Regions from separate parts of the Vibrio panuliri genome, predicted to be linked through region 3. Evidence: predicted binding sites of a transcription regulator. Region 3 holds the regulator's gene; each other region holds the start of a gene.
What was found. The regulator CRP, encoded in region 3, controls carbon source genes, mostly activating them, when cyclic AMP is high. The targets are predictions, from matches to a motif close to TGTGANNNNNNTCACA.

Region 1 (10,899 bases), on a different replicon from region 3:
GAAAGCGTACTTATTTACTTAGGAATTCCATTTCTAGCAGGTTTTCTAAGCCGAAAATTATTGGTAAAAGCAAAAGGTGAGACTTGGTATAACGAGCAATTTATTCCGGCGATTTCACCAATTACATTAGTCGCATTGCTTGCCACTATCGTTCTTATGTTTAGTCTTAAGGGTGAAATGATCCTAGAGCTGCCAATGGATGTGGTCCGAGTAGCAATACCACTGACTATCTACTTTGTCGTCATGTTCTTTACGAGCTTTTATGTTGGTAAGTACATGGGTATCGAGTATGACAAAAATGCGTCGATAGCATTTACCGCGACGGGTAATAACTTTGAACTTGCGATTGCCGTCTCTATCGCGGTATTCGGCTTGAACTCGGATCAAGCATTTGCAGGAGTAATCGGGCCACTGATTGAAGTTCCGGTGCTGATTGCGCTGGTTAACGTCGCGTTGAGACTCAAACAGCGTTATCCAAAATGGGTTAATGCGTAAGCTCGCCCTGAGTTGTACAAATTAGCAATATAGCGTTCAAACGAAGCAAGAGGGCAAACTGCCCTCTTTCTTTTTACGTTAGATCTATGATTGGCAGAACATTGCTGCGCTCTGCACTTCATGGAAAGGCATTGGCTTATAAAAGTAAAAGCCTTGGATAAGATTGATGCCCTGCTGCTGCATGAAATCGACTTCTTCTTGCGTCTCCACGCCTTCAACAACAATTTCTGCCCCTGTTGTTCTGACCAATTGACTGGTTAGGCTAAACATTTCTTTGCCATTTTTCTGCTTAAGATTAAGCACAAGTGAGCGGTCTATTTTCACCTTATCAAACTCGTACTTACTCAGATAACCAATCGATGAGTAACCCGCACCGAAATCATCTAAGGCAATCCGAATGCCTCTATGTCGTAGTTCTTGCAGCACCGCCCAAGTGCGCTTTTCATCTTGGATCAATAAGTCTTCGGTAATTTCAAACTCAACCTGGTTAAACGACAAGTTACTCTTTTGAATCAAATTCACCACGATACTGGCAAAATTATCGATCAAAAATGTATCTGGTGAAATATTAATCGACACTTTGAAATCGGGATTAATCGCCAATGGTGCCACTTCATCCAGTGCTTGCTTGACAACCCAAAGATCCAGCTCTGAGGTCAATCCTAGCTTGGCAAAAGAAGGCAAAAACCACGGTGGCGTAATTTTCCCATCATAACCTTTATGTCGAATTAACACCTCCAACGAGTTCACACACTCTTTGCTCATATCGTATTGCGGTTGATAAAACAGAACAAACTCGCCAGTTTTCTGCAACTTGCTAATTTGGCGCTGCGCCGCCAAGTTTGCACTCATTTGTGGCAATACACCCATAACCGAACGACTATTGCCCAGATCTCGATAGTTAAACAAGTTGTCAGATAGCCCTTTGGTGAAAATCGCATTTGACCCTGCCACTTTATCCATTTGTTTAAAGAACGGCAGATAGATAACGATACCCATCAAGATAATTACCAATTGCAAAACTGATGCTGCAAGATCATGGCCTGTAGCTAGATAGCCACTGAAAAACGCTGGCGTCATCCAACTGATAAATGTCGAAACAGGCGCGACCCATCCTAACGAAGTGGCAATATAGGCCACAGTCAAACTGGCAAGTGGTGTGATCAAAAATGGGATCACCAAAACTGGGTTAAAGATGATTGGTAAACCAAACAGTATCGGCTCATTAATGTTAAAAATACTAAGAATCAACGTCGCGATAGCCAGTGTTCGGTAGCCTTTATTTTGGGTAAAAAACAGCATGCAAAGCACTAAGCTCAGTGTATTGCCTGCCCCCCCAATTCCCGCATACACGTCATAGAAGTTGCTGGTGAGAATCGGCAGTTGTGTACCAAAGTTGTGGTACAAATCAAAACTTTGTACCGTGAACTCATACAGCTCACTTTTGAGCGGCGAAAAGATAATGTGCCCATTAACGCCAATCGCCCAGAATAGGTTTCGAGCCAGTTCGTATAGCAGAGCGTCACTCAGCGAGTACTCATCTAAGCTTGGCACTAAACGAGCAAAGTCAGCGAATGATTGAATCCAACCTTTAAATAGAAAGCCAGCTCCCGCATAAAGAACCACCATAAAGATACACGCACCCACTAAGTTTATCGTCTGATCAACGACGTTGGGTAACTCACTCTCCATAAACAGCTTTTTGCGCTCTAGCACTTGTGTTGTCTTGCTGACTAACAAAGGGATGATGATCGCAAGCGGATAGTTAGTTGGGATAATCGTACCTGGGTGCAACATCCCCCACTCGTGACCAAGAATCACGTAAATAAGCAGGGATGGTGTAATAACGTTGGTTCGCGAAGTCTTGTGCAGTGTCGCCAAAAACTGCGAGTAATAGACCACCAGCAGAATTGGAAAGAGTTTCCAAATCAGCGTGCTGGAGAACAGGATTTTGTTTGCGAGATATGACTGACCAATAACCGATAGCCCATTACCCAGCAGCATACAAAATGCTGAGATAAGGCTGATTGGTAACAGCATTAGGAACACATTACACAAGCCATTGATGTAATGGTTCTCAGATGTACGTTCAATAAAACGATACAGTGTTTTAACGTTCATTTCGGGCTCTTTCTGATTATTTGCGTTATGCAAGCCATGCAAATAGAAATGCCGCTTCATTCTTTCCTTGTTATGTCGCCCTCGATTAAGGGTGGTTGATCTATCAACAGCGCCAAACTGACTAATTATTGGTTATCCACTTATTTCATAGAACATCGTGTGATATATAAGCAAGCAGGCGCAAAGTACTCCCAATGGAATCAAACTTCCATTGGGATTTTTAATCTTCACGATTAATTAGCAGTGATTATAAATAGTGCGATACACATCAATTAAATCTCTGTTTTTACTCATCTATTTTGCGAGGGAAACGTAGCTCATAGAGTTGCATAAAATCTTCACGGATGAGTTGCTCGATATGGTTTGCTTGATCTGTTGGGCAGAAAATCATCACGTGAATATTTTGCTCCCCCGTTGGAGTGCTATTGATATGAATATGTGGCTCTGAGCCGGGTAGATCGACACCAGCATGGCGCTCAATGATCGAGTTATAACGACGGGCAACTTCGATAAAACCGAGGCAGTGTTCATCAATTTTCAAGGTCAACTCAGGCAACATTGGATACAAGTTGACAAAATCTCTCACCACAATGGAAAAGTCGTGATAGACAAAGCGCTTCATAAAATTGAGGTTCTTAACTGGATAGGTAAAGAACATACTGTTAGGCAGCGTCGCTGTCTTACCGGTGAAATGATATTGACCATGATACAGGTCTATTTCTTGGATCACCGTTGCCATCATATTGTGCTCTATCACTTCGCCGCACAGTTTGCCAACTTCTATCCAGTCGCCAATACGAAATGAACGCGAACTGGCACGTTGAATAGAACCGGTGAAACAGAGAATGATCTCTTTACTCGCGACCACCACTGCGACTGCAATCGCGGTGAGAGACAAGGCAAACTCATTGATCTCTGACTGCCAAAGAATAAACAGCAGAATAACCATAATGGTAAAGGAACCATTCTTGGTGCGAGACATCCAATTGCGCTGCTCCTCAGAGACAAACGCTACATCCCCGCGAATTTTCGACAGCGTAAAGCGCCGTATTAAAGAGATAAGGGCTATGATCAGAACGGAAAAGACTAATTTATGCGTGAGAAGAAAATCGATTACTACTTTTACTTTCTCCACGTGTTACTCCTGTATACGGTTTAATTTGTGCATTCACTCATTCAATGCTTATTTAGTTATAACGTGCTGAGGTAATAAACTCCCCAAAACTCTCGCACCATACTATCACCGTGTTGTACTCAGAAACATTAACCTCTGGCGGTAAATTCAAACTAAAACGGTCAAACGTTTTCACATCACCGATCTGAATCATGGTGTCTTTGTATTGGTTAAATGCCGCTTCTGTTTCGATAAATAACGGAGAAAGATACAGTTTGTAGTCGGGACCGGGCGCGAGTTCGCCCATAAAAACAATTTGCGTATCGCTAATTGACACCGTCCCCTCCCCCCAATGTAGAAAGTCACTGTCTTGTCTGTCACGCTCAAACGTCGCGTTAAACAGTGCATGCGCAGAGATATCTTGAATCTCTTCGACCGCTGGGGATGTAGGCTGTGTCAAAATGGGTAATGCGTAAATACCTAACGCAAAACCCATTACGGCAAATATAAGATGAGAACCTAGTAACAATAAGATTCGCATAAGAAGCTCCTAGATTTGAGGCACTTACCTAAATCGTAGAGCAATAAACAGACTAACGGTATTCTAATGCTGTTTTTTCTGACAACTTCACAATAACGTTAACAGCATGGTTCATTCCTTCGACAGTAATGAACTCATGAATACCATGGAAGTTATAGCCACCAGTAAAGATGTTTGGACATGGTAGCCCCATAAATGACAACCTCGCACCATCAGTACCACCACGGATAGGCTTGATCATCGGCTCCACATCACACTCAATCATCGCTTGCTTCGCCAATTCAATAATATGTGGATGCGGCTCTACCATCTCCTTCATATTGAAGTAGCTGTCGGTCATTTTCAGTTCAACACGTCCGCGCTCAAGTTCTGAATTTAACTGATCAGTAATGCTTTGCATACACGCTTTGCGCTGAGCTAATCCGTCACGGTCAAAATCACGAATGATATAACCAAGCTCACTGCGAGCTACCGACATTTCCGCAGACTTAAGATGATAGAAGCCTTGGTAGCCTTCAGTGCACTCAGGGGTTTCATCTGCTGGCATCATCGTTTGGAAACGCGCAGCGATGTTCATAGAGTTAACCATCTTATCTTTGGCGGTACCTGGGTGTACGTTTGTGCCGTAGAAAATGACGTCAGCATTAGAGGCGTTAAAGTTTTCGTATTCCAACTCCCCAACCGGACCACCGTCTATCGTGTAAGCCCACTGTGCGCCAAACTTTTCGACGTTAAACAGATTAGCACCACGTCCAATCTCTTCATCCGGCGTGAAGCCGATGCAAATATCACCGTGAGGAATCTCTGGGTTAGCAAGTAAGGTCGCCATGGCAGTCATAATCTCAGCAATGCCGGCTTTGTTATCTGCGCCCAGTAACGTCGTGCCGTCAGTGGTGATGATATTGTGTCCGTGTAACTGGTTAAGATCCGGATATTGCACCGGAGACAGCACCTCATCGCCAAGGCCTAGGGCAATATCGCCACCCTGATAATTCTCAATCAGTTGCGGCTTAACGTTCGCGCCAGACGCATCAGGTGCGGTATCCATATGCGCAATAAAACCAATGGCTGGGACTGAGTAATCTACGTTGCTTGGCAAACGAGCCATTAAATAGCCGTTGTCATCCAGAGTCACATCACTCAAACCGAGTTCTGTCAGCTCTTTTTGCAACTGATAAGCGAAAGTAAACTGCCCTTTACTACTTGGGCAAAGCGCATTTGCGGGGTTAGATTGCGTATCAAACGTTACGTAACGAAGGAAACGATTAACCAAATTATCCATAATCAAAACATCTCAAGGTCACTTGGGTAGAATACAGTCAATATTATTGCGACAATTCCTCAATGCAATGATTTAAACAATAGTTTTCTAATTTAATCAGTTGGTTTTGTTGATTTTTGACCTTAATGTGATATATACAAAAAAAGCGCCATATAAAATGGCGCTTTAATAATGCAATCTTTTTAGCTTTTACAACAAAATGAAAATACCCGCTAAACAAGCACTCATTAGGTTCGCTAGCGTACCAGCTGCAACCGCTTTTAAACCTAAGTTTGCCACTTCAGAACGACGCTCAGGCGCGATAACACCAATAGAACCAAGCTGAATCGCAATCGAACCGATATTCGCAAAGCCACATAGCGCAAACGTCACAATCACTTGGGAGTGTTCAGAAAGCAGTTGCTTGTGCTCAACAAAATCAATAAAGGCAACAAACTCATTCATCACCACTTTTTGACCGATGTATGAACCTGCCATCAAGACTTCGTTAGATGGAATACCAACCACCCACGCTAACGGCGCAAATAAGTAACCAAACACACCTTGTAAGGTAATACCACTAAAGCCGACCAGTTCACCGATATTTTCCAGACCAGTGTTAACCATCGCAATGACAGATACAAACGCGATCAGCATTGTACCAACCGCGACAGCCACTTTCATGCCATTCATCGCACCGCTCGCCAAAGCATCAATAACGTTCGAGTCTTGAGCTTTATCCATTTCGATGTCTGTTTGATCAACTGGCGTGTCACGTTCAGGAACAATGATCTTTGCCATCATCAAGCTGCCTGGCGCCGCCATAAAACTCGCTGCAATTAGGTATTTCAGCTCTACACCCAGACCAGCATAGCCACCTAGCACACTACCTGCTACCGATGCCATACCACCAGCCATAACCGCAAATAGTTCTGAACGTGTCATACGAGACAGGAAAGGGCGAACAAGCAATGGTGATTCACCTTGAGATAGGAAGATATTGCCCGTTGCAACCAGTGACTCTGCTTTGCTTGTGCCTAAGAACTTTTGAATACCGCCACCGATAAACTCGATAACGCGTTGCATGATACCTAAATAGTAAAGCGCTGAAATGACCGCACTGAAAAAGATAATAATAGGAAGGACGCGGACAGCGAAAATGAAACCCGTATTGGCAAGGTCGCCAAACAAGAACTTGATGCCTTCATCGGCAAAAGAAAGAAGACTTGCAACACCACCGCTCATACTGGCTAGCGCAACTTGTCCCCAAGGGAAATAAAGAACTAAGGCGGCGAAGCCAACCTGCAATAGCATCGCTCGCGATACTGTTTTCCAATTGATTGCCTTACGGCTTTCCGACAACAGTACTGCGCATCCAATAAGGACGATGACACCGATTAAACCAAAAATCACATTCACTAAAGATCACCTTTACAAGCATTGAATTAACAGCTGGTCCTGTCCTTGGGGTCATTCACTCGTCCATGTGACGGCTTGTATTGGTAGGGTTTTTGCCCATAACCGGGCGGCAAGTATAGCGATTAGATTGCGAGATTCATCACATATTTTTACGCAATCGTTCAAGCGAACACATTTTAATCACGCAATCGTTTGTTGGTTTTGTCGCCATTTGTGCAAATTATTGAATAAGGATCACGTTCCGCGAAATTAACACCAAAAAACGGCAAGAAAAGTTCGCTGGCAATAGACTTTGTTTCTACGCTTAAACAAGTAAAAACTTTCCTCGCACTAACAACATACGTCAGTTTGGCACCAAATAAGTACAACAACCTTCTTCCCCCCGCTTAATCGCGGGGTCTTTTTTTATCAAAAATATGTTTCTCGTCACCTGATGGTCAAACATCATGCTAGACGCACACATGTAGTGGTGATAAATTAATCAGCACAAATTAAGGGGAACTTAAACAATAATGGTGAGCTTATGCGACTCGACAATGCCATTTACCAACCTCATATTCAGCACAACTTAAAAGCGGCCACTAAGTTTATTGATCAGAGCTTAAAAACTCAGGGCAATCACTTAAACGCATCTCTTAATCAACACAACCAAATTCAGATTCGCAACGAAGATGGCGTGGTAGTGAAAACCTTTCAAGGCGAAAATGTCGTCCGTAAGATGCACCATATAGACGAGTACGTTTAAGCCGATTCAAATTATCGAGGCATGGCTAATTTCACGCCATCCCCAAGCACCTTTCTCTCACCGATACTTGGTATGGAAATCGTCAATATCGAGTGGGGATGCATGGGAAAGGTTGACCACCGTAAGTTCACTATTCAACACACCACGGCTGGTGATCGGTTTAATGGATGTCCCTTGGAAAGTACCACCACAAGCATAAAAGGCATGGCTGGCTTGGTTGTATTTGCTAGGCTTTTGCAACGGCGCTTCACACAAAACAGCGCCAACGGTCTGGTTCGGCGTTGGCAACTGAACCGTCAACCTATCTCCGACTTTTAGCCCCATTGGGTTCGAGTGATAACGAGGATTCAAATCTAATAACTGCTTGGCAGACAAACCATATTGCTGAGCAATTTCAGGCCAAGATTCGCGTTGATGCGTATTTATATCAGCAATAACCGTATGAACCTTCGATGATTTTTTCTCAACTACTTGTTGAACAACTTGCCGATTGGCTAACTTGGACTCGGTTTGCTTTGACGCATTCAGTAACTCTTTAACCTCGAGTAAAACGCCATGTTTTGCTAACCACTCATCATTTAGTGAGTCGAGTTCTTTGCGAGTAATCTGCTGTTTTAGATAGACTAAGTGTTGCCCTTTCGCCTCAACGCCACCAATTTTCCAGTACACTAGAATCGCGCTCTGATGGCGATTGCAGCCTTGCTCATCATTGAGTTGCTCATGAGTGGAACGCGTAGCATAGAAAAGCCATTTTCCATCGCCAAGTAGTTTGTACTCTTGAATCAAGCGCCCATTGAAAAAATGATAATAATACCCTTCCGTAGGCAGACCAAGCCGCTCACCAAGCTGGACTGATGGCGTTACGGGTATAAATGCTTCATTCACAATGCCCGCACCAATCGGATGTAACTTCACACTCTGCGGCAAGCTAATTCCCATGACTCTCATTGCAACTTTTGCGACTATCTTTTTCGGCTCATCTACGGCACTAAAAACCGTGTATTGAGTGCCATTTGCCGAACGCTGCACCTGCCAGTCACCAATCAAAGCCTCTTGCTCGGTTTTGGCTAACTCGAAATGACAGCCGACACTTTGCCTAAATGACTCATCAGAGCAGGCAATTTCATAAGTGTATTCAAATCGGAGATCTGGGCGAGACTTCACCGGTATGGGTTTAACCGGATTACTGTTGTCTAATGAGGCTCTTGCTTTCGCCAACTTCTGCTTCGTCAATCCAACTCGCTTGACTACCGTATACACCACAAACTCACTCCCTGAGAAATCATCACGGCGCATTTTACCCAAGCCGCTATCAAGAAGACACAGGTTAGTGCAATAAATGGCATAGGTATTACTTATTGGACAGATTTCAGTTGGATAGCCAAGGAACTCGTTTGAAAACTCAGCTTAGATACGAGTAGTAAGGCATTAAGGAGACGTGAAGTCATTACCAATTATTGAAACTCCCCTTACTGCAATACCTCGTTTTAGCTTAAGGACATGTCTAACATACTTCGTAGTTGGTCTACGGTATGCTGACTAAACACCTTGATGCCCTTACTCTCTAATAATGCAGTTGTCACCCCTGCCCCTTTAACCTTGGTTCCACTAAATGTTCCATCATAAATATTGGAACTACCACATGAGGGACTGCCCTCAGCGAAGACCGCATACTTGATTTGCTGTCGCTGACAGAGATCTAACGCATTCTTCGCGCCGACAACAAATTGTGTCGTCACATTCACGCCATCATTTCCTAAAACTTTCGAGGATCCTCTAAGTACGTCTTCCCCTTTTCCTGCGATAATTTCAGCAGGAGCTCTCGGAGTAGGTAGACCTGCCGAAACTTCGGGACAAAAAACCACCAAATCAAATGTTGACTGAAGCCAGTTCAAATCAAACTCAGGAATCGACAAGCAACTCGCGTTGTACCGCACTTTATTTCCAACCAAGCACGAACTCACCAAAACTTTTTCCACACCACACTCCTTTATATGCGAAAACACCCAGCACAAAACTAAAAAAGGTCACAACCGTGACCTTTTTACTTTTACACTTTGAACTCGTCAACCTGTCTGTTGAGTTCATCACTTTCGGCACCTAGCTGTCCGCACAGTTCATCGGCATGATTCAGCATTTGCACCATTTCACTACTATTTGACGCGATCTGCTGAATGTTTTGATTAATTTCTTCACTCACTGCCGATTGCTGCGTTGCAGCCGCCGCGATCTCAGTGTTCATTTGGTTGATTTTCTCTATGGAATCGCGAATGACATCTAGCGATTGAGAGGCCGAGTTCGCGATAGTAATTGTTTTTTGACTACTGGTTTGGCTCGATTGCATCGCACCCACTGCACTTTTCGCTCCTGCTTGTAGCCGTTCTATCATAGTCTGGATTTCACCCGTACTTTGCTGAGTTCGCCCCGCTAAAGAGCGCACTTCGTCAGCTACGACAGCAAAGCCTCTACCTTGCTCACCTGCACGTGCCGCTTCAATTGCCGCATTTAAAGCCAACAAGTTGGTCTGATCCGCAATATCACGGATAACATCCAGTACAGAAGCGATATTACTCACATCTGCATCCAACAAGTTAACCACCTCACTCGCCTGGCTAATTTGTACAGACAGCTCGTCTATTGATTCAAGCGCTTGTGCTATCGTTAGGTGAACGGTATCTGTTTCACTACTGGCTTGATGGCTGAACTGAGCTGCCTCATTCGCATGTTGGCTAACATTATGACTTGTTGCTTGCATTTCGTTCACGGCGGTTGCGACCACCTCACTTTCTCTATGCTGAGATTTGCTAAACTCGGTCGTACTGGCAGTGGCTTGTTTTAAACCATTCGCCACGTTTTTCACTTTGTCAGAAGATCCCATAACATGCGTCACTGTTTGCTGAATTTTGGCAACAAATGCATTGAACGAATTAGCTAACGAACCCAGTTCATCACGGCTCACCACTTCTAATCTTCGTGATAAGTCCCCCTCACCTTGCGCAATGTCTGCCATGGCGGTTTCAATGCGATTGATCGGGCGCACCACAAACCTCATTGTTGTCCAAATAGTGATTAAAACGGTCAGTAGCGTCACTATCATTGAAACAATCACAACGCGCTCATTCGTCGCAATTGATTCCTCGACTTGCTGCTTAAGTACCAACTGTTGCACATCAATTGAATTACTCAGCGTTTTTAGCTGTTTA
Region 2 (10,899 bases), 1.3 Mb from region 3:
ATGGTTTGTTTAAATTTGCGGTGGTTTTCGCTAGTCTTAGCCCTCAAAAGTCAGCCGAGAAAATTACAATGAAAGATCCAGAATTTTGGCACAATAAATGGGCGGCAAACCAAATCGGTTTTCACCTTGAAGACGTAAACCCATTGCTCATCAATTATTGGCCTGCCACCAATCCTCAAATGAATGACAAAGTCTTTGTTCCACTGTGTGGCAAATCAGAAGACTTAATCTGGCTGGCCCGCAAACACGAAGATGTCCAAGGTGTGGAGTTAAGCAATATTGCTGTGCGTTCGTTTTTTGCTGAGCATTTTTACACTCCAATGGTGATGCCAATTGGCGGTCAACATGAGCTATTCCAGTTTGATGAGCTATCGATCTATGTTGGGGATTACTTCACCGCACCAATCAAACCAGTTGATATTGTTTATGACCGAGCAGCGTTGGTGGCGCTACCTGAAGAGATGCGTGATGAGTACGTAACTAGACTAAAAAGCTTACTTAATCCTGGCGGCCGTATCTTGCTGATTAGTTTAGATTACGCTCAGGAGGAGATGGCGGGTCCACCGTTTTCGGTGCCTGAGCAAGAGATACGTCTCCACTTCTCCGACTACACGGTGACCAAGCTTTACCGTGACGAAGGGGACGAAAATCACCCGCGCATCAAGCGCAATAGCTTAAGTCGCTTTGCGGAGGAAGTGTACTTGATCGAGTCTTAATCAGGCACAAAAAACGCTTGGTATCCAACTTCGCCAAGCGTTTTCATTTTTACAAAGTAGCGCTTAGTAAATGATGGTGATTTTACTCGCCGCAGTGATGGCATCATCAATCGCTTGCTCTATGGAGTCGCGTTGCGTAATTGCAACGCCGAGTCGGCGGCGACCGTCAATGTTTGGTTTGCCAAAAAGCTTAAGTTGCGTTTTAGGCGCGTTTAGCGCATCAGCGAGCCCTTGGTAGCGAATGTTGTTTGACGTTCCTTGACCAAGAATGACTGCCGAGGCACAAGGACCATACTGCGTAATGTTAGCGATAGGCATACCAGTAAAGGCGCGCACGTGTAGAGCAAATTCAGACATATCTTGCGAAAGCAGCGTCACTAGACCTGTGTCATGTGGGCGAGGGGATACTTCATTAAAGATGACAGTGTCACCTTTTACAAACAGTTCTACGCCAAATATACCGTAACCGCCTAGGGCATTGACCACTTGCTCTGCTGCGTGTTGTGCGGCTTTAAGAGCGTTATCAGACATGGCTTGTGGCTGCCATGATTCGCGGTAATCACCATCTTCTTGTCGGTGACCAATCGGCGCGCAAAAATGCACACCATCAATCGCTCGAACGGTCAGTTGCGTAATTTCGTAGTCAAAGTCGATAAAGCCTTCAACAATGACACGACCTGCACCAGTGCGTCCTCCTTCTTGTGCGTAGTGCCATGCTTTTTCAATATCAGCTCTGTTTTTGATGACGCTTTGTCCTTTGCCAGACGAACTCATCACGGGTTTACAGACACAAGGGATGCCCACCGCTTCAATTGCTGCGACAAAATCTTGGTAATTATCGGCAAAGCGATAAGGCGAAGTGGTCAAACCGAGCTCTTCAGCGGCAAGGCGGCGAATGCCTTCACGGTTCATGGTCAGTTTAGTGGCGTTTGCAGTGGGCACCACGTTGAGACCTTTTGCTTCTAGTTCAACCAGTTTGTCGGTGGCGATGGCTTCGATCTCTGGCACCACATAATCGGGTTGCTCTTGTTCGATGATGTTAGCTAGCGCTTGACCATCGAGCATATCAACCACATAGCTGCGGTGCGCGACTTGCATCGCTGGCGCGTTTTCATAGCGGTCGCAGGCAATCACTTCTAGCCCCAAACGTTGACACTCAATCGCCACTTCTTTGCCTAACTCACCAGAGCCTAATAAAAGTACACGAGTAGAATTTTCACTAGTTGCCGTACCAAACATACACACCCTTTGCTTTGAAGATATTGAAAACTGGCTCGGATCATACTGGATTGGAAATAAAAAGCAAACGTTTGCGCTTTGGTGTTCATTGGCTTGCCGACAATAAAATCTGACCCAAACCACACTTTTTTGACGCAATGTTCCATCAATGTGAATTCATTGATCTAACGCCAAATTATCGCGTCAAAACAGGAGGATGATGAGATTAGCTAGTTAAAATCTCAGGAAGAGTAGTTACGTAATGCGTTCATATTTGAAATACATTATCCCAGTGGTCATTCCACTATTGATCCTTATGATGCCTCTCAGTGCCTTTCCATTTGAAGGCATTACGGTATTGCAACAAAGGGTTATCGCAATTTTCCTTTTAGCCGCTTTATGTTGGGTGTTCGAACCAATCCCAATTTATGCCACATCGGTAGTCATTATTGTTCTTGAGCTATTGATGCTTTCGGATAAAGGGTTGATTTTCTTCCGTTTGGAGCAAGGAGAGGCGCACTTTGGTCAGTTGTTAAAGTACAACGAGATCATGGCAACGTTTGCCAGCCCGATCATTATGCTGTTCTTGGGTGGTTTTTTCCTTGCGATGGCTGCCACTAAGTATCGTTTGGATGTCAACTTAGCAAGGGTATTGCTGAAACCGTTTGGCAATGACCCCAAGTACGTGATGCTTGGTTTAATGCTGATTACCGCTATCTTCTCGATGTTTATGTCAAACACGGCAACCACGGCGATGATGCTTTCGATTCTGACCCCAGTTATTGCTGTGTTTGGTCCGAAAGACCCGGGCCGAATAGCCTTTGCGCTGTGTATTCCTGTTGCGGCTAACATCGGTGGTATCGGTACGCCGATAGGCACACCACCCAATGCGATTGCACTAAAATATCTTGTGGGTGACAACTTTATCTCTTTTGGCGAGTGGATGGCATTTGGCGTGCCATTTGTGGTGGTGATGATGGCGCTCGCGTGGTTTTTGATTATCGCGCTATACCCCGCTGAGCAAAAGAGTATTGATTTGTCGATCAAAGGCAAGTTCCTGAAAACACCTAAATCTATCGTGGTTTACCTGACTTTTGGTTTGACGATTCTATTGTGGTTGATGGGCTCTGCGCACGGCATGAACTCGTATACAGTGGCTTTGATTCCGGTCGCCGTCTTCTCTTTAACTGGCATCATCAACAAGGAAGATCTTAAGAAGATTTCATGGGATGTGTTGTGGTTGGTGTCAGGTGGTATCGCGCTTGGACTGGCATTGGATAAAACCGGTCTGGCGAGTTTGGTCGTGCATAGTATTCCGTTTGACGAGTACTCACCTTACATCGTGTTGTTCGGTGCGGCGTTCCTCTGTTTGTTGATGGCGAACTTTATGTCGCATACCGCGACTGCAAACTTATTGATGCCAATTATGGCGGCACTGGGTTCATCAATGGTTTCTTTGGCGCCACTGGGTGGCGAGGTGACGCTAATCCTAGTCGTGACATTTGCAGCATCACTGGGCATGTCATTACCGATTAGTACACCGCCAAATGCTTTGGCCCATGCGACCGGTAACGTGCAAAGTAACCAAATGGCAAAGGTTGGGGTGATTCTTGGTGTGGTCGGGGTAATACTCAGTTTTGTGTTGGTGTGGGTTCTTCATTCAGTAGGGCATATAGGCTAGATGTTTCAACCAGATGTAACCAGTTTAATCAATCGTTATTTCAGTCATCCTGAGCGCACCATATCGGTCGCAGCGGATGAAACGCTGATCGACCAAAACGGTCGCAATGAACGGCTTTACTATGTGCTTGAAGGGGAACTCGAAGGGTTCGCTTCTGCGGGAGAGAACACCACTAGAGTGTTTCACGCTTGCCAAGGGGCGTTTATCGGCGTTCATAGCTTTTTCTCTGGTACATGGATTGCGTCATCGACGGTCATCGCGAAGACCAACGCAAAACTGGCGTGGATAGATCGCCATATTCCGCCTGTTGAACAAGAGACTTTTGGTCCGCTTACCGCACAATTTACGCCAGTGATTGTCAATGAGCTTTCACGTCGTCAATGGCGGGCGACACAAGAAGCGTTGGCAAAAGAAAAAGTATTGAAAAAGCTTTACCTTGCTGAGCAGATGACAACCTTGGGGCAGTTAGCCGCAGGGCTCGCCCATGAGCTAAACAACTCAATTGGTGTAGTCAGCAGTAAGTCAGAACGACTTGAACATATTGTCGTCACCTTGTTAGAAGCGTTACACCCAGAGGCGAGCGAGTTTTTTGATCACGGTTTACTTAATGGGCAAAAGAGCTCCTCAAGTGACGTACGCATTCGGGCGAAAACATTTGAGAAGCGCTATGGGTTAGATTCGTCGACAGCAAAAGATTTGGCCCGAGCAGTGGCGGGCGACAGCGTGGCTGAGCAATGGCTACGTAACCCTCAAGATGCTGTTAAATACTGGAAAATGGGGCGTGACCTTCATGACCTTCGCTCTGCCGCAAAACATACCGTAGGCATTGTGCGTTCGGTTAAGCAGTTGGGTAGGGTAGATGTTGATGCAATCGAAGACATTAATATCAATGAGAGTATCAACCGAGCGGTTGCGTTATTGCAAAGTGATTTGCGTACGGTCGAAGTCAGACTTAGCCCAGGTGAGATTCCTCCGTTTAGAGGATCACAAACTGAATTGGTTCAGGTGTGGGTTAACATTATTAAAAACGCCTGTGACGCAATGAACCAAACCGCAGCGCCAGTGATTGAGATTAAAACACGAGTGAATCGCAATCGTTTATTAGTGACGATTACGAACAATGGACCAGAAATAGAACCAAATACACGCAGGCGGTTATTTGATCCTAATTTCACCACTAAGAAAGGCGGTTTATCTTTTGGACTGGGATTAGGCTTATCAATTGTTCGCCGGATTATTTCCAGCTATGGCGGAAGCATTGCAGTAAAAAGTGACAGTCAGAAAACTATTTTCAGAATTAAATTACCTATCGAGGACTAACATGGACAAGCTAAATGTAATTTGCGTCGACGATCAGCGAGAGGTGTTAAGCGCGGTATTGCACGATCTTGAACCTTTGGCTGAGTGGTTAAACATCGAAGACTGCGAGTCGGCAGACGAAGTGTTATCTCTTATGGATGAGATTGACGCTGAGGGCGAGCATATCGCGGTGCTGATATCTGACCACGTAATGCCGGGTAAAACTGGAGTTGAGTTGTTAACGGAGGTAAGCGGTGATCGTCGCTACTTACATACTAAAAAAGTGCTGCTGACTGGGCAGGCGACTCATACCGATACCATTCAGGCGATTAATACCGCAGGGATAAACCAATATTTTGAAAAACCTTGGCAGGCTAACTCACTGGTGGAGTCGATAACACGCTTGGTTACTGAGTACATTTTTGATGCCGGTTTAGACTATAGCCAATACCATCAACATTTGGATCAGCAGACGGTTTTAGATCGATTACGCTAGCGTGTTTGGTTGATGATGAATAATTAGCTTTTGACTAATTTACCCCATTAATAAAAGGGTTATTGCGAGGTTTTATATAATTGGTGTTATAAGCGATGTATTTAAGAAAAAATCCAGCTTGAAAATAAGTTTGTAGACTAAACATGAACGAAATTAAAGCAAACGACACTTTGGATAAGGAAATGTTACATTAAGCGTAATATAATAAATTCTGGCTTTTTAATGGATACGTAGTTTTTTATCACGATGCAGTACGACCCAAACAACTCGATAAAAATTCCGATTGATACCTTAACCTTGGGCATGTTTGTCACGGCTATTGAACATAGTAAACGTGTTAACTTGTCTCATGCGGGTAGAGTATCGAGCGAGAAAGCCATTTTGCAGTTGAAGCAAAATGGGGTTAAGTATGCCTGGGTTGACCAATCATTATCAGTACAAGGTTGTGTGTTTAAGCCTGTTGATGATTCAGAGCAATCATCCACGGATGAGAACCAACCTGATGTTTCGGTCAAGCCAAAAACACAGAGCCGATTTGTACAGCAAAAGAAAGCATCGAAGATTATCCGCGAAGCTAAAGGTTTGGCGCAAAAACTGATTAACCAAACCTTTGAAGGTAAGGTGATTCATGTTGGCGAAATCGAGGAGTGGGCAGACGATGTCATTGATTCGGTTTTGGTCGATTCCGATGCGCTGCAATGTGTGTCCGCTTTACGTAACAAGGATAAATACCTACTAGAGCATTCGGTTAATGTTGCGTGTTTGCTGGTGACCTTTGGCAAGCACTTGCGTTTACCGAAAGAGACCCTAAAGCAGATGGCCATTGGTGGCATCATTCATGATGTGGGCAAAATCAAAGTCGACGACAAGGTTTTGCACAAGCCGGCTAAGCTCACGCCAGAAGAGTTTGAGCATATGAAATTGCATCAGGTGTTTGCTAAACAAATCATTACCAATGTTAAAGGCCTAAGTGACGTATCTCGTGATGTTTGTTTAATGCACCATGAAAAACTCGATGGTTCTGGTTACCCTGCCAGTCTAACCGCCGAGCAACTGCCGATTCATGGGCGAATGAGTAGTATCGTTGACATATATGATGCACTCACGGCTGACCGTTGCTATAAGCGGGGAATGAGTTCTGCAGAAGCATTTAAGATATTGCTCAGCTTGGCTGGCAGCCATCTCGACAAAGATCTGGTTTATAAGTTTATTAACTGTATCGGTGTCTATCCGGTCGGTTCGATTGTTGAGCTTAATGATGGTCGAGTGGGGATTGTTTGGAGCTCGAACCCTGATGAACCACTTAAACCCGAGGTAAAATGTTTCTATTCACGTAAGTATAAGCGTTATATTGAAGTGACTTACGTTGATATTAAACACAGCGCAGCCAAGATAGACAAGGCGATCGCTCCACACAATCTAGAAGTGGATCCTACTCCGTTCTTTGATTTGTAATCGGTTTTGAGTAGCAAAAAGGCGCCAATCGGCGCCTTTTTTAAGGCAAACTTCTGGCTAAACAGCGAGGTAAGCCAGTGGAATATCAGGGTTTAGCACTTCTAGTGTAGCTTGAGTATCCGCTAAGTGACTGATGCTACCGTCACTCATCTCAACTAAGGCTGCCGATTCGATAGTCTCAAACGTTTTTCCTGCAAGAAGGATCTGACAGAGCGCGACTTGCAGTGGCGGAAGACTTGGGTTGAATGCAGCGTTTTCAGCGTAGCCGCCTTGATAGATACTGCCGTCTTTTAGCTTGATTGCAACGCCACTTAAGTTCTTCGTGTAAGGCGCGTGGCTGCGGTTGAGCGCTTGCAACGCAACTGCCACTAACGCGTCTTCATCTTGGGTTGTTTTACCGTGGTCAACGTGTGACATTAACCCAGACTCAACCCCAAGATCCGCCGGACCAAATGACTCAGGCAGATACTGTTGTAACGTCATCGCATCGCGCTCTGGAAGTTGTACAACTAGTTTATCGGCAGTGGTGAGTTCATTCATAAACTGACGACAGTGACCGCAAGGGCTGAAGTTAATGGTAATGTCCGATAGACCTCGTTCACCTTTCATCCATGCGTGGCTAATTGCTGATTGCTCTGCGTGCACAGTTTGGCCTAGTTGCGCGCCCGCTAATTCAAGGTTTGCACCAAAGTAAAGACGACCAGTTAAGCCGCGCACGATCGCGCCAACATAGAAATTTGAAATAGGCGCATATGAATAAGCCGCCGCTAATGGAAGGAGTGCAACGCGAAGTTGTGCATCTTCCATATTTGATAGCGCAAGAAGTTGGCTATACTGCTCAGCGCTTAGTGTCGCATCAAAGCCTTCTGCCATTAAGATTGGTGATAAATAGTTGGCAACATCTGATGGTAGGTTTTGTAGTGCTTGCTCGATACGGCTTCTCATAAGAAATCCTTTAATAATTCGTATTCGATAGTAAAAGAGTGAACTCTCGATATCTTTGAATTTACATTCTATGTAGGTCTTAGGATTAAACTGTGATGAAGATCATTATATAAAATGTAATATATTACATTATTACATAGTTAGAGTGAGGTCACACAAGTTGTATGACCCCAAAGCGTTTGACGGGTTAAATTTTAAGCTAGGCGCTCAACCAGAGCGCAAAAGAGAAGAATAGTGGGGCAACAATAGAGGTGATCACGCCACATAGAACCAGTGCAAGTGAACTAAAGGCGGCATCTTCGCCGTTTTTCTCTGCGCATGTCGCCGTGCCAAGCGCATGTGATACCGTACCCATAGTCAGCCCTCTGGCAACAGGGTGAGTCACATTCAACATATTGTAGATTGGGTAAGCGAGAATGGCGCCAAACAAGCCAACGAGCAACACCAGAATGGCAGCGATAGCAGGTTCACCCCCTAAGTTGCGTGAGACTTCCATTGCAATGGGGGTCGTGACTGATTTACCCAATAAACTGGCAATTAAGGATGTATCGGTCTTTAACGCAACAGCAATAAGAGTGCTGGTAAGCATTGACATAATACTGCCGACACCACAAGCAAGGGTGACGATACGCCAGTTAGCTCGGATTTGCGGTAACTGTTCATAAAGAGGGTAAGCCAGAGCCACAACCGCAGGTTGCAGAGCAAAGCTGAGCCATTCATTTTCGGCGTAATAGCTTTCAAATGGCACCTTAAAGTAGGTCAATACAGGGATCAGAATCGCGATACAAATCAAAAGCGGGTTCATGATAGGCGTGTTGCATTTTCGACTTAGCCAACGTGCGAAGAAGAAAGTAATAATAGTTATCAGCATCCACATTATTTATTTCCCCGCTTTAACAGGCGATCGAGCATTACCCCGAGTACGACTAATACAAGGAACGTTCCCCCAACTGCGGCTGCCAGTATTGGTAACGCATTGGTGATTAAGGTGTCGAAGTGATCCATAAGACCAACACTGATTGGAACGAATAATAAGATCATATAGCGGATAAACAGGTTGGCGCTGGGCTTAACCCAGTCACCAGAAACCAATCCACTTGCCATCAGACCGAATAGAATCAGCATTCCGATAATGCTGCCCGGGATAGAAGTGCCTAAAAGTGTTTGAATGTTTACGCCAGCTGCCAAACAGAGCAAGATTAGCCCCATGGAGACAGCGTATTTTAGTAAGTTTTGAGCCATATTGGTGCGCCGTTAGCAGAAAATCACCGAGAAAATTGGAAAATTAAGAGACAAGCTTCTCGACGTATTGATACACAGATTTTAATAGTGCAATTTTCTTTGCATCACTCTCATGTTCGTGAACTAAGTTTTCAAGATTTAGCATGTAGTCGTCTATGCGACTTTGGAAGTAGTCGCGCGAGTGATTTACCCAGCGTTGCTGTTCTTGCTCATTGAGTGTCCAAGGATAATTGCGCGCTCGGTAGCGAAATAGCAAAGGCTCAATTCTCGAGTCAGAAAAGCTGATATCGAGAGCGGCGAGTTGCTCAGGCTCTGTTTGACGGATAATGTCCATTCCCGCACGATCCGCTGGGGAGAAAAAGCGACTGTATAGCTGACAGTCTACATCCTGTTCTGTCTCAAACTCGCGATCGACACTGAACACCCCAATCAGTTTTTCGCGAATTTCTGGATGCTGACGTAACAACTGAAGATTCTGTAAGCATTGCTCGCGATCGATACCGATTTTAGCGGCATTTTCCGCGGTCAATGTTTTGGCTGGCGCAAGAATAGGGCATTTATTGATGTGCACCAGTTTAACTGGTACAGGCAACTCATCTTCTGCTAAATCAGAGTGCTTGGTATAGAGACGCTCGCGCAGTGCTTCTGCGTCCAGATTAAGAATGGCTTGTGGATCTTTAGCAAGATCAACCACGATAACGGCATTTTGGTTAGTCGGATGCCATGCAACTGGCACTATCCAGCTCGTATAATGGCAGTCACGTCCTAACATACCTGATACGTGCATCAGCGGAGTCATATTGACAATATCAATTAACTCGTTGAGTTTGCGTTTGTGGCGCATACTCAGGAAATAATCAAACAGTTTAGGTTGCGCTGCTTTAACTTTCTTCGCCATTTCAATGGTCGCAATGACGTCAGCCATAGCATCGTGTGCATTGGCGTGCTCAATACCGTTCGCTACCGATAAGTGTTCCAGTTTAAAACTGATATAGCCTTCGTCATTTTCCGGCCATTCAATGCCCTCAGGACGCAGTGCATAGCATGCGCGCATGACATCGAGTAAGTCCCAGCGAGAGTTTCCGTTTTGCCAACTCCATGCGTATGGGTCGATAAAGTTGCGATAACAGGTATAGCGAGTGACTTCGTCATCAAAGCGAATGCTGTTGTAGCCTAAGCTGATTGTGTTTGGTGTCGCCAGTTCCTGATGGATCTTATTGATAAACTCAGGCTCGATCAGACCTTTGCTCGCCGCCAATTGAGGGGTAATGCCAGTAATGAGTGCCGCTTCAGGTGAGGGAAGGTAATCAGATGGTGGCTGACAATAAATAACAAGAGGTTCGCCGATAATATTAAAATCCATATCGGTGCGTACACCAGCGAACTGGCTTGGGCGGTCTTTCGCTGGGCTTGTCCCCCACGTTTCATAGTCAAAAAAGAAAAACGTAGGTTGCTGCTCTTGTTGCATTGATTCATCCAAATACATGAAAACTATTTAGCTATTAGACCACTGCACTGCATGGTTAGCAATGTCTGGGGTGTTGATAGCCGAAATTATCGACCAGTTGTGCGCCGGTGAGTTTGCCATCTAGCTTGTTAGGTCAAAATTGAGGTTGGGTTTGTAGGAAAACCAGTTTGTGAGAATTAAAAACAAGAGACGAGGCTGAATTGCTCAGGCATTACTGCTTGTGATGCCGAGAGTAAAGTAGAGATGGTATGATTGTCAGAATGATATTCGAATCTGACAATCATACCCGGTGTGGCAAAAGCAGCTAAGTCGTAATGACGATTTTCCTTTTCGTGTCGCATTGAGTCAAAATGCTGCTTTTTCGATTATTAATCGAGGT
Region 3 (10,899 bases):
TTTTGGCCCTCAAGCGAATGACTTCCCCGCATTAGCCGAGTTTTTCCGCCAATACGGTGAAGACGGCAGCGGTAAGGTCCGTCGTTATCTGCATACATTTGACGAAGCCGTCCCTTACAATCAGATGCCGGGCACCTTTACCCCATGGCAGGAGCTTCCTGAAAATAGCGACGTCTTGTTTTATGAAGGCTTACACGGCGGTGTCGTCGATGGGGATGTTAATGTTGCCCATCATGTTGATTTTCTGATTGGCATGGTTCCCATTGTTAACCTAGAGTGGATTCAGAAATTTGTTCGCGATACGCGAGATCGCGGCCACTCACGTGAAGCGGTAATGGACTCTATCGTTCGCTCAATGGATGACTACCTCAATTACATAACGCCGCAGTTTTCACGTACCCATATCAACTTCCAACGTGTGCCTACCGTCGACACATCCAACCCACTGGATGCCAAAGGCATCCCAAGTTTGGATGAGAGCTTTGTGGTGATTCGTCTACGAGGGTTCAAAAATGTCGATTACCCATACCTGCTCGCTATGATTGATGGCTCATTTATGTCTCGCCACAATACCCTAGTCGTACCTGGCGGAAAAATGAGTTTTGCCATGGAACTGATCGTCAGACCGATTCTTCAGCAGCTAATTGAAACGGGCAAAATTGGCTAAATAACAGCGTTAGAACACGATTACTTTTCATACCGTGATCATGTGCACGTTTTCACTTATAAAATAGCAGCGAGTACCCTATTAAAATCAAGAAATCATTCTAGAAAAAGGATACTATTTGAAACCGAAACACAAGATAGCTTGCAGCACTGAGAAAGTGCTCTTATCCTAGTTATCCCGATTTTGGACATGGAAAGCGCAAGCGTACCCTGCAGAGGAAGTGAGATATTATGGTTCTAGGTAAACCTCAAACCGATCCAACATTAGAGTGGTTCCTTTCACACTGTCATATTCATAAGTACCCATCAAAAAGCACGCTAATTCATGCGGGCGAAAAAGCAGAAACGTTGTACTACATCGTTAAAGGCTCAGTTGCGGTTCTTATCAAGGACGAAGAAGGTAAGGAAATGATCCTTTCTTACCTAAACCAAGGTGATTTCATCGGGGAGCTTGGTCTATTTGAAGAAGACCAAGAGCGTACCGCTTGGGTTCGTGCTAAGTCTCCTTGTGAAGTGGCTGAAATTTCATTTAAGAAATTCCGTCAACTGATTCAAGTAAACCCAGACATTCTTATGCGTCTGTCTTCTCAGATGGCTCGTCGTCTACAAGTGACTAGCCAAAAAGTAGGTGACCTAGCATTCCTAGATGTAACTGGTCGTATCGCTCAAACGCTACTTAACCTAGCGAAGCAACCTGACGCGATGACGCACCCAGACGGCATGCAAATCAAGATCACTCGCCAAGAAATCGGTCAAATCGTGGGTTGCTCACGTGAAACCGTTGGTCGTATCTTGAAGATGCTTGAAGAGCAGAACCTAATCTCTGCTCACGGTAAGACTATCGTTGTGTACGGCACTCGCTAATTCACACGAATTGAACGAGTAAAATTGCTAAAGCCACCTTCGGGTGGCTTTTTCTTTACTTGAGAGTTGAGAAACGAGATTGTAGAGCCGAGACGCCCCCCCCTCTCTATTCTCTATTCTCTATTCTCTATTCTCAAACGAAGTCCCTTCGTTTATGAGTTGGTACTCTCAAAGATCTTATCGGCTGAAGCGGCGACAAAACCTGAATATAGCTCTCCATTGCTCATTGGGTAGCGTTTGGCAAATTCATAAAAACCACCGGGGATCAGCGCAACACCATCATCAAAGTCAACTTGCACCTTGTCTGCCATGGTAGAAGATTGCTCAAGTAAGAGTTGAGGAGACCCTTTGACTTCACCACCAGATTGATTAATCACAAAACCCGAGGCTTTGAGGTAATCATTCACCTGCTGTACTTGCTCAAACTGATTGAGTTGATTCACGCTCACCGTAAAGTGATTAGCGCCATAACCATGTGCCGCTAACCAAGCTGCATATTCACTTTCCTGCGCAAGCTGTTGATATTGTTCATGAGTCAACGGCCAAGGTCGCCCGGAATACAAAAACTCAACGCTTTGTGTCTCCTCTCGGTCTACTTGCGAGACCAACTGTTGCACTATCGCCTGCAACTCAGTCGAACACTCCTCTACTTTTAACTGACTAATAAATACTTTCGGTAAGTTTGGGTCTGAGTGTTGGTAATGTTTAGCGACCAATTTTTTCGCTTCAAATAGATAGTCTCCCGCTTCTTGATAACCGAGAGCTAAAAATGGTTGAGCCAATACCTCCATTGTCACTGGCGGTAAATTAAAGGTGCGCAGGGCAATATGGTCATTGATTAGTGGCTCATCTTCTTGCAGTAACTTGTGGACGTTGCCCGCAGAAGGACAAAGGCGCGAGGTGTAATCCTCCCAAAGCAACTGGAACAACCTATCTGGCGTCATAACGCCTCCTTGTCTCTGTGTAGGGGATGTTTCTTTGTTGTTACTGATAGTCTAGTGCAAGAACGAGGTCACCAAGGTATTATCCTGTGTGACCTAGCTATGCTTTTTACATTGTTATACCCGGTGTCAGCGTTTCCGGTAGCAAGGTTTGGGCACCTTCCATTGATGCCATGGGATAAGCGCAGTAATCAGCGGCGTAAAATGCACTGGGGCGTAAGTTACCTGAAGCTCCTGGTCCCCCAAAAGGCGCATCTCCACTCGCCCCTGTTAACTGACGATTTCGGTTCACGATACCTGCTCGAATATGCTCAACAAAATAGTCCCACTCGCGATCTTCAGTCGAGACTAATCCTGCAGATAGCCCAAAGCGTGTCTCGTTGGCTAGCGCGACTGCTTGCTCAAGACCTTGATAACGAACCACTTGTAGTAAAGGACCGAAGTATTCTTCATCCGGCAACTGTTCAATAGCGGTGACATCAATAATCCCCGGAGTCACAAAAGCCGCCTTCGCTACTTTTGCCTCTATTAAGCTTTCGCCACCTAATGATTGAAGCGCTTTTTGCGCAGTGATGATCGCTTGTGCGGCAACTTGACTAATTTGGGGGCCCATAAATGGCGCGGGTTCTGCAAAAGGCTGATCCACTTTAATCTGATAAGTCGCCTCTACCAACCTGACAAGAAGTTGATCACCTTTATCCCCAAAGGGAACATAGAGTCGACGCGCGCAGGTACAACGCTGCCCCGCGCTGATAAACGCTGATTGAATAATGGTATAGACTGTTGCATCCAGCTCTCCGTAGTGTTCTGAAATCACCATCGGATTATTGCCACCCATCTCTAACGCCAGCATTTTCTCTGGCTGACCCGCAAATTGACGATGCAGTAACTGCCCTGTATTCGCACTGCCCGTAAACAAAAGCCCATCAATGCCTTTTGACTCAGCCAGTGCAATCCCAGTCTCTTTTGCGCCTTGCACTAAGTTAATAACCCCATTAGGCAAACCTGCTCTTTGCCACAATTTCATGACTATCTCACCAGTCCATGGCGTTTGCTCAGAAGGTTTAAAAACCACCGTATTACCAGCAAGTAGCGCTGGCACAATGTGACCATTTGGCAAGTGAGCAGGAAAGTTATATGGACCGAACACGGCAAGAACACCCAATGGTCGGTGACGGAGCACAACTTGATTACCCGCCACCTCGCGCTGAGACTCTCCGGTACGTTGATGATAGGCGCGAATCGACAGCGCGATTTTTCCCGCCACTGCCGCTGCTTCCGTTCGCGTCTCCCACAAAGGCTTGCCCGTTTCTTTGGCTATCACCTCAGCGAGTTGTTCACTGTTCGCTTTCACAAGATCTGCAAAGCGCAAAATGATCGCTTCACGCTCAGCAAAGCTCTGTTTTTTCCACGAAAGAAAGGCGCTGCGAGCGGCTAAAACCGCCTCTTCCACTTGTGGTTTCGTCGCACAATGACTTTGCCAAACCACCTCACCACTGTACGGCGTAATCGATTCTATCGCCGCACCTAAACCTTCAACCCATTGACCCGCAATCCACTGTGTCATGTGAAACCTTCCTTTGATAGCGATCCGATTAACGTTGTTGCACCAACATGCGCACATACTCGCCGTGCTCAACCTGCAATGCTTCGGCGACCTCTGGAGCTAAAATCACAGACTCTGTGGCTTGATCATAAGCCGCTTTTGCTGCGACGGCTCTGAACTGCTCGAATGAGGTATTGCTGATCAGGTAGTCTTTATTGCTGGTGTGCTCACTTATCGCGACCTTCGCTCGAAATGAATGACGTACTGACTCTATATTGCGAAGATCACACTCTACCGTCGGCCCGCCATCGAAAATATCGACGTAATTTCGACAAGTAAAACCTTCATTTTCGAGTAGGCTAAGCGCTGGTTTGGTGTTTTCGTGCACCTGTCCAATCACCTCTTGCGCTTCTTTACTTAGTAAATTGATGTAGATAGGCAACTTAGGCATTAGGTCTGCGATAAAACCTTTCTTACCAATCCCAGTAAGATAGTCCGCCATAGTAAAATCAATGCTAAAGAAGTTTTCCTGTAGCCATTGCCAAAATGGCGAGTTTCCTTCTTGGTCAGAGACACCACGCATTTCAGCAAACACCGTTTTAGAGAAGCGGTGAGGATGCTCTGCCATCATTAAAAAGCGACACTTAGACATCAGGCGCCCATTCAACCCGCCTCGGAATTTCTCGCGTAGGAATAGCGTGCAGATTTCACTACAGCCCGTGTAGTTATTACCAAACGTCAGTAACTTCACCACATTGTTGACACCCAATTTCGGTGATGAGTGAACGATGGTACTGATGTGATAGGAGTAAAACGGCACGTCCCAACCAATCGATGCTTCGATACCGGTGCAACCCGCCACCTCGCCGCTATCACTATCGAAACCAACCATCAGATACCCTTCATCCCCGGGCTCTGTGACATTCGATTTCGAGAAACTGTACTCGGAATGGGTAATGCGGTTAGTCAACAGCTCTTGATTAACCGGAAGAGAAGTAAAACCATGACCAGATTCAACCGCACAAGTATGCAATGAATCGTAATCAGACATAGAGATAGGACGAACAACCAGCATCGAAATTCCCTCCTGATACTGATACCTGCACCATGTTTGAGCTGGCTGAAAACTGCCGCCTTCTGCTCACCAAAGATGTTTTCAAGTGCAAGTACAACAAGGCAAAGCTGACGCTTCACCTTGTGTGATGTTTTAATTATCTTGTTAATGTCGCCAGTGCGTTATCCAACTTTTCTAGACCTTGGGCGATTTCTTGTTGGCTAATCACTAACGATGGTGCAAAACGTACAACATTTGCCCCTGCGACAAGTACCATTAATCCTTCTTTTCCTGCCGCTAGTAAAATGTCACGAGCTCGACCTTGCCATTCTTGATTGAGTGCAGCGCCAAGTAGTAAACCTTTACCACGAATCTCACTAAATATTTGGTACTTAGCGTTGATTTTCTCCAAACCATCGCGGAAAAGCGCTTCACGCTCTTTGACGCCTGCTAACGTTTGAGGGTCACTAATCACGTCAACAACCGCTTCCGCCACCGCACATGCTAATGGATTACCACCATACGTTGAGCCATGCGTGCCCACCTTCATGTGCTGGGCAAGCTCATCTGTTGTTAGCATCGCGCCAATAGGAAAACCGCCCCCCAGTGATTTGGCGGTACTGAGAATGTCAGGAGTAATTCCCAAGCCTTGATACGCATAAAAATCGCCTGTGCGTCCATTACCCGTCTGAACTTCATCAAATATCAACAACGCATTATGCTTATCACAGAGCTCTCGCACCGTTTGGATGAACTCATCCGTCGGGGAAATAATCCCACCTTCCCCTTGTAATGGTTCCATCATAATTGCACAGGTGCGATCGGAAATATGAGCTCGCAATGCTTCAACGTCGTTGTACTCTAAATGAGTAATATCGCCGGGTTTGGGGCCAAAACCATCGGAGTAAGCGGCTTGTCCCCCCACCGTGACCGTAAAGAAAGTACGCCCATGAAAACCTTGCTTAAAGGCGATAATCTCAGACTTCTCTGGTCCATAGGTATCGGCAGCGTATCGACGAGCGAGTTTTAAAGCCGCTTCGTTAGCTTCTGCTCCTGAGTTAGCAAAAAAGACTTTGTCGGCAAAACAGAGTTGTGTCAGTTTCTTTGCCAAGCGCAATGCTGGCTCATTGGTCATAACGTTACTCAGATGCCAAAGTTTCTGGCCCTGCTCGGTTAACGCTTTAACCATGACTGGATGACAATGGCCTAAGCAACTTACCGCAATACCACCAGCAAAATCGATATATTCGTTTCCGTCTTGATCCCAGACTCGTGAGCCCTCACCTTTGACAGGAATCATTTCCATCGGGCTGTAACAAGGCACCATCACCTCATCAAACAGCTCGCGTTGTACATTTATTTCTACCGCCATCGCACATTCCCTCTCGATACCGCATGCCAATGCAGGTTATGTATCCTTACAATCAACTATATCCAAGTAACCCGAGATCCTCGGTTATAAGTATAGAAACAATTTTTTGTGTTACGTATCCACTGACACGGCATTTTATTTACATTTAATTAACTATTACAATAGTGTTTTGTGCTGTTTATGCCGACGCAAGTACCCCAAGCAAACAACCACATGACTATTTATGCATCATTTAAGTACTTTTATGAAGCAATTAATAGTTAAGATTGGTATAAGTTAAGGTTTAGGATAGAGATTAGTGCCAATAAAGCAGAGAAAAATAGTGTACATCGATAAGATAGGAAGAAAGCAACTAGACGAGAGCTTCAACGAATACTTTCTCATTTAATATCAACAAAAGATCGATGTAAAACAAATGTTACAAATAGTGATCTTTGTCGAGTTTAAGCACAAAAAAAGTGCGACGGAAGTTTATCAAGAAAGAAAGTTCGCCAATAGCTGATGACCTTGCTCGGTTTTTATCGACTCAGGGTGAAATTGCACAGCATGAATCGGCAAAGTTTTATGCTGATAGCCCATGATTTCATCCATCGAACCATCCTCTAGCTCAGTCCAAGCCGTCAGTTCAAAGCAATCAGGTAACGTGCCATTTTTAACAACAAGGGAGTGATAACGCGTAACAGTTAGCGGGTTATTTAGCCCCCTAAATACACTTGTCCCTGTATGGCGAATCGGTGAGGTTTTACCATGCATAACACGACGAGCGCGCACCACTTCGCCGCCAAACACTTGGGCGATCGCTTGGTGACCAAGGCACACCCCCAGAATCGGCAACTTACCGGCAAAATGCTCTATTGCTTCAAGTGAAATACCCGCCTCATTCGGTGTACAAGGCCCAGGGGAAATGACTAAATGAGTTGGCTCAAGCGCTTCTATCGCTTGAATATCAATCTGATCATTGCGTACCACCTGCACTTCCACACCCAACTCACAAAAGTATTGGTATAGGTTGTAGGTAAACGAATCGTAATTATCAATGATCAGTAACATGACAGACAAACAGCTCAATAATCAATCTTAGTTGGGGCGAGTATTGTGCAATAGTGCGCCACAAAGGCAAGTAAAAGTTTATTTTTCCTTCCCTGAAGAGTTACAAGCGCAACAAAAAAGGCCAGCATCATGCTGACCTTCTTATCGTGATTCATTGACTATGGACGGCCAACAAAACCTACCGCTTGGTATACTTTCGCCAATGTTTCAGCTGCGCGAGCCGATGCTTTTTCCGCGCCTTGCTTCATGACTTGGTCCATGTAAGCACGATCAGCACGAATACGGTGATACTCAGCTTGAATTGGCTCCAGCATCGCAACTAATGCTTCACCGACATCTTTCTTAAACGGTCCATACATCTCTACACCTTGGTATTTCGCTTCGATTTCTTCAAAGCTCATACCGGTTGCTGCCGAGTAAAGACCCATTAAGTTAGAGATACCCGCTTTGTTATCCCAATCGTGAGCGATACGAGGCGGTGTTTCAGTATCAGTTTGCGCCTTGTTGATCTTTTTAATGATCGACTTCGGATCTTCCAATAGCGTGATCACGTTCTTACGGTTGTCATCAGACTTAGACATCTTCTTAGTCGCATCCTGAAGGCTCATTACACGAGCATTAACCGTTGGAATGTAAGGCTCTGGAATAGTGAAGATTGGGCTTTCTGGCGAGTAGATGTTGTTAAAGCGAGTCGCAATATCACGCGCAAGTTCTAAGTGCTGTTTCTGGTCACTACCTACTGGCACTTGGTTAGCGCCATACAACAGAATATCTGCCGCCATAAGTACTGGGTAACCAAAGAGCCCGACGTTTACATCATTCGCATAACGTGCTGACTTGTCTTTAAACTGAGTCATACGGCTCAGTTCACCCATCTGGGTGTAACAGTTAAGAAGCCAACCAAGTTGAGCATGCTCTGGTACGTGTGACTGAACAAATAGTGTGCTCTTCTGTGGATCAACACCAACAGCAAGACAGATTGCTAATGCATCTAAAGTTGCTTCATAAAGCGCTTTCGGGTCTTGGCGAACCGTAATCGCATGAAGGTCAACCACGCAGTACTGGCAATCGTAATCGTCTTGCATTTGCTGCCATTGACGTAGAGCACCCAAGTAATTACCGATACTTAGTTCACCTGACGGTTGAACACCACTCAATACAATGGGTTTGCTCATGGGAATGATTCCTTTGACTTCTTAATCTAATAAAATGAGAAAAACCTTACTACTTCGAATTAGTTAAAGCAGCAAGGTTAATCAGTGTACTCATTTTGGTGAGTACTTTGCCAGTGATTTTATTTGGCTTAAGCCGAAACAGCGATCACTTCGAGTAATTGTCCGATATTGTCAGCGACAAAATCCGGGTTGCTAGCAGCAATAGGCTCACCGTGGTTATAGCCATATGTCAGAGCAAATGAGCGACAACCGGCATTTTTAGCCGCAAGGATATCGTTCTTCGAATCTCCAACCATCAGCATTTCATTCGCTTGGCAGCCGTGCTTTTCCAATAACCAATTCAAGGCGATTGGATTTGGCTTACGCTCTGGGAAAGCATCGCCACCAAGCACATCAGTAAAATACTGAGCAATATCATGCTGTTCTAAGATTTCAGGAACAAACTTAGAGGGTTTATTGGTGACCAACGCCAAGATAAAACCCGCTTGCTTGAGCTCAGTTAGCGTTTCTTTCACTTGCGAGTAGAGATGAGTCAACTTATGGCCACTTTGCGCATAGTACTCATCAAATAGCTGGCGCCCCTTTGCGAGCAAATCGGCATCAAACTCAGGGTTAATGGTCATACTTTGGCTCAATGCGCGACCAATTAAGATATCAGCACCATTGCCCACGTAGTCACGAACTTGTTCTTCCGTAACACCAGCATAGCCTAGTGCACGCACAGCTTGATCGGCTGCAACAGCCAGATCAGGAACGCTATCTAATAAAGTACCATCTAAATCAAACGCGATTAGTTTTACTTGGTTCAATGCTCTATCCTACTTCTACTTGTGTTACTTCGCTTTTGCCAACTCGGCACGCATCTCATCGATCACTTGCTTGTAATCTGGCTGACTGAAGATAGCAGAGCCTGCTACAAACATATCTGCACCCGCTTCTGCGATTTCGCGGATATTATCCACTTTCACGCCGCCGTCGATTTCTAAGCGGATATCACGACCAGACTCATCGATCATCTTACGAACTGCACGAAGCTTGTCCAACGTATTAGGAATAAACGATTGACCGCCAAAACCTGGATTTACCGACATCAATAAAATCATGTCGACTTTATCCATAATGTATTCCAAATGTACCAATGGCGTCGCTGGGTTAAGTACTACACCCGCTTTACAGCCGTGCTCTTTAATCAACTGCAGAGTGCGATCAACGTGTTCAGATGCTTCAATATGGAACGTAATCATCGATGCGCCAGCTTTTGCGAAATCAGGCACAATGCTATCAACGGGTTTAACCATAAGATGCACATCAATAGGAGCAGTAATGCCGTAATCACGTAATGCTTTACACACTGGAGCACCAAAAGTCAGGTTTGGCACATAGTGGTTATCCATAACGTCAAAGTGCACGACATCCGCGCCTGCAGCGAGTACTTTTTCAACGTCTTCACCAAGACGCGCAAAATCTGCAGACAAAATCGACGGAGCGATAAGGAAATCTTTCATACCTGACCTCAAAAAGTAAATTGGCTTCATTGCGTAAATTTGGCGCAATTCTACCTAAGCGGTCAGGCAGATGATAGTGGCAGGTTAAGAAATGTATAACTTAGTCTTTAATTGGATTAAACAAGGCAAGCAACTCATCAACTTTGTTGCGCCCTGCACCATTGCGGCTAATAGTGCGCTTCACTTTCACCACATTCAGCTCAGCACCATGGTATAGGCGACGAGTTAAAGTGGTATCGTGATTGGAAATCAGGACTGGAATGCCTTTTTGCTTCGCAGTAACTTCAGCGATATCCGCTAATGCCGCCTGATCATCAAGCGAAAAGCCGTTACCTGCGTATGAGGTAAAGTTTGCTGTAGTAGAAAGAGGCGCATATGGGGGATCACAATACACCACGCAGCCTTTGCGTGCGCGTTTAAAAGTCTCTTGGTAACCCTCACAAACAAACGTGGCTTTTTTGGCTTTTTCTGCAAAAAACTCCAGTTCCTTTTCAGGGAAGTAAGGCTTTTTGTATGATCCAAACGGAACGTTGAAGCCGCCTTTTTTGTTATAGCGACAAAGCCCGTTGAAACCAAAGCGGTTCATGTAGAGAAATGCTAACGAACGATACATCACGTTGTCGGTTTTATTAAACTCGGCGCGAATGTCTAAATAGGCTTCTTTGCGGTTATTCTCAGGCACAAACCAACGTTTAGCCTCAGAAATGTAATCTTCTGGGCTCTCTT

Region 1: the regulator CRP is predicted to act here: its motif matches at 7,080-7,095, upstream of GZK95_RS19580 (NupC/NupG family nucleoside CNT transporter).
Region 2: the regulator CRP is predicted to act here: its motif matches at 7,951-7,966, upstream of cdd (cytidine deaminase).

What each region holds. Positions count from the first base shown of each region.
Region 1 is NZ_AP019655.1:1,077,119-1,088,017, forward strand. It holds gene arsB (ACR3 family arsenite efflux transporter) at 1-495, shown strand, start outside; gene GZK95_RS19560 (EAL domain-containing protein) at 580-2,616, opposite strand; gene GZK95_RS19565 (mechanosensitive ion channel family protein) at 2,903-3,751, opposite strand; gene GZK95_RS19570 (DM13 domain-containing protein) at 3,804-4,271, opposite strand; gene pepT (peptidase T) at 4,324-5,553, opposite strand; gene GZK95_RS19580 (NupC/NupG family nucleoside CNT transporter) at 5,743-6,951, opposite strand; gene GZK95_RS19585 (hypothetical protein) at 7,475-7,696, shown strand; gene GZK95_RS19590 (MIX and LysM peptidoglycan-binding domain-containing protein) at 7,754-8,959, opposite strand; gene GZK95_RS19595 (DUF523 domain-containing protein) at 9,184-9,675, opposite strand; gene GZK95_RS19600 (methyl-accepting chemotaxis protein) at 9,747-10,899, opposite strand, start outside.
Region 2 is NZ_AP019654.1:1,509,410-1,520,308, forward strand. It holds gene GZK95_RS06885 (thiopurine S-methyltransferase) at 69-716, shown strand; gene purT (formate-dependent phosphoribosylglycinamide formyltransferase) at 780-1,955, opposite strand; gene GZK95_RS06895 (SLC13 family permease) at 2,197-3,615, shown strand; gene GZK95_RS06900 (ATP-binding protein) at 3,616-4,935, shown strand; gene GZK95_RS06905 (response regulator) at 4,937-5,410, shown strand; gene GZK95_RS06910 (HD-GYP domain-containing protein) at 5,657-6,865, shown strand; gene cdd (cytidine deaminase) at 6,923-7,810, opposite strand; gene GZK95_RS06920 (CidB/LrgB family autolysis modulator) at 8,010-8,687, opposite strand; gene GZK95_RS06925 (CidA/LrgA family protein) at 8,687-9,052, opposite strand; gene sbcB (exodeoxyribonuclease I) at 9,096-10,520, opposite strand; gene GZK95_RS06935 (glycoside hydrolase family 1 protein) at 10,889-10,899, opposite strand, start outside.
Region 3 is NZ_AP019654.1:254,661-265,559, reverse strand. It holds gene GZK95_RS01215 (phosphoribulokinase) at 1-667, shown strand, start outside; gene crp (cAMP-activated global transcriptional regulator CRP) at 898-1,530, shown strand; gene GZK95_RS01205 (DUF1338 domain-containing protein) at 1,683-2,474, opposite strand; gene astD (succinylglutamate-semialdehyde dehydrogenase) at 2,581-4,038, opposite strand; gene astA (arginine N-succinyltransferase) at 4,067-5,092, opposite strand; gene GZK95_RS01190 (aspartate aminotransferase family protein) at 5,229-6,443, opposite strand; gene GZK95_RS01185 (aminodeoxychorismate/anthranilate synthase component II) at 6,918-7,493, opposite strand; gene trpS (tryptophan--tRNA ligase) at 7,652-8,668, opposite strand; gene GZK95_RS01175 (phosphoglycolate phosphatase) at 8,797-9,477, opposite strand; gene rpe (ribulose-phosphate 3-epimerase) at 9,502-10,173, opposite strand; gene GZK95_RS01165 (Dam family site-specific DNA-(adenine-N6)-methyltransferase) at 10,274-10,899, opposite strand, start outside.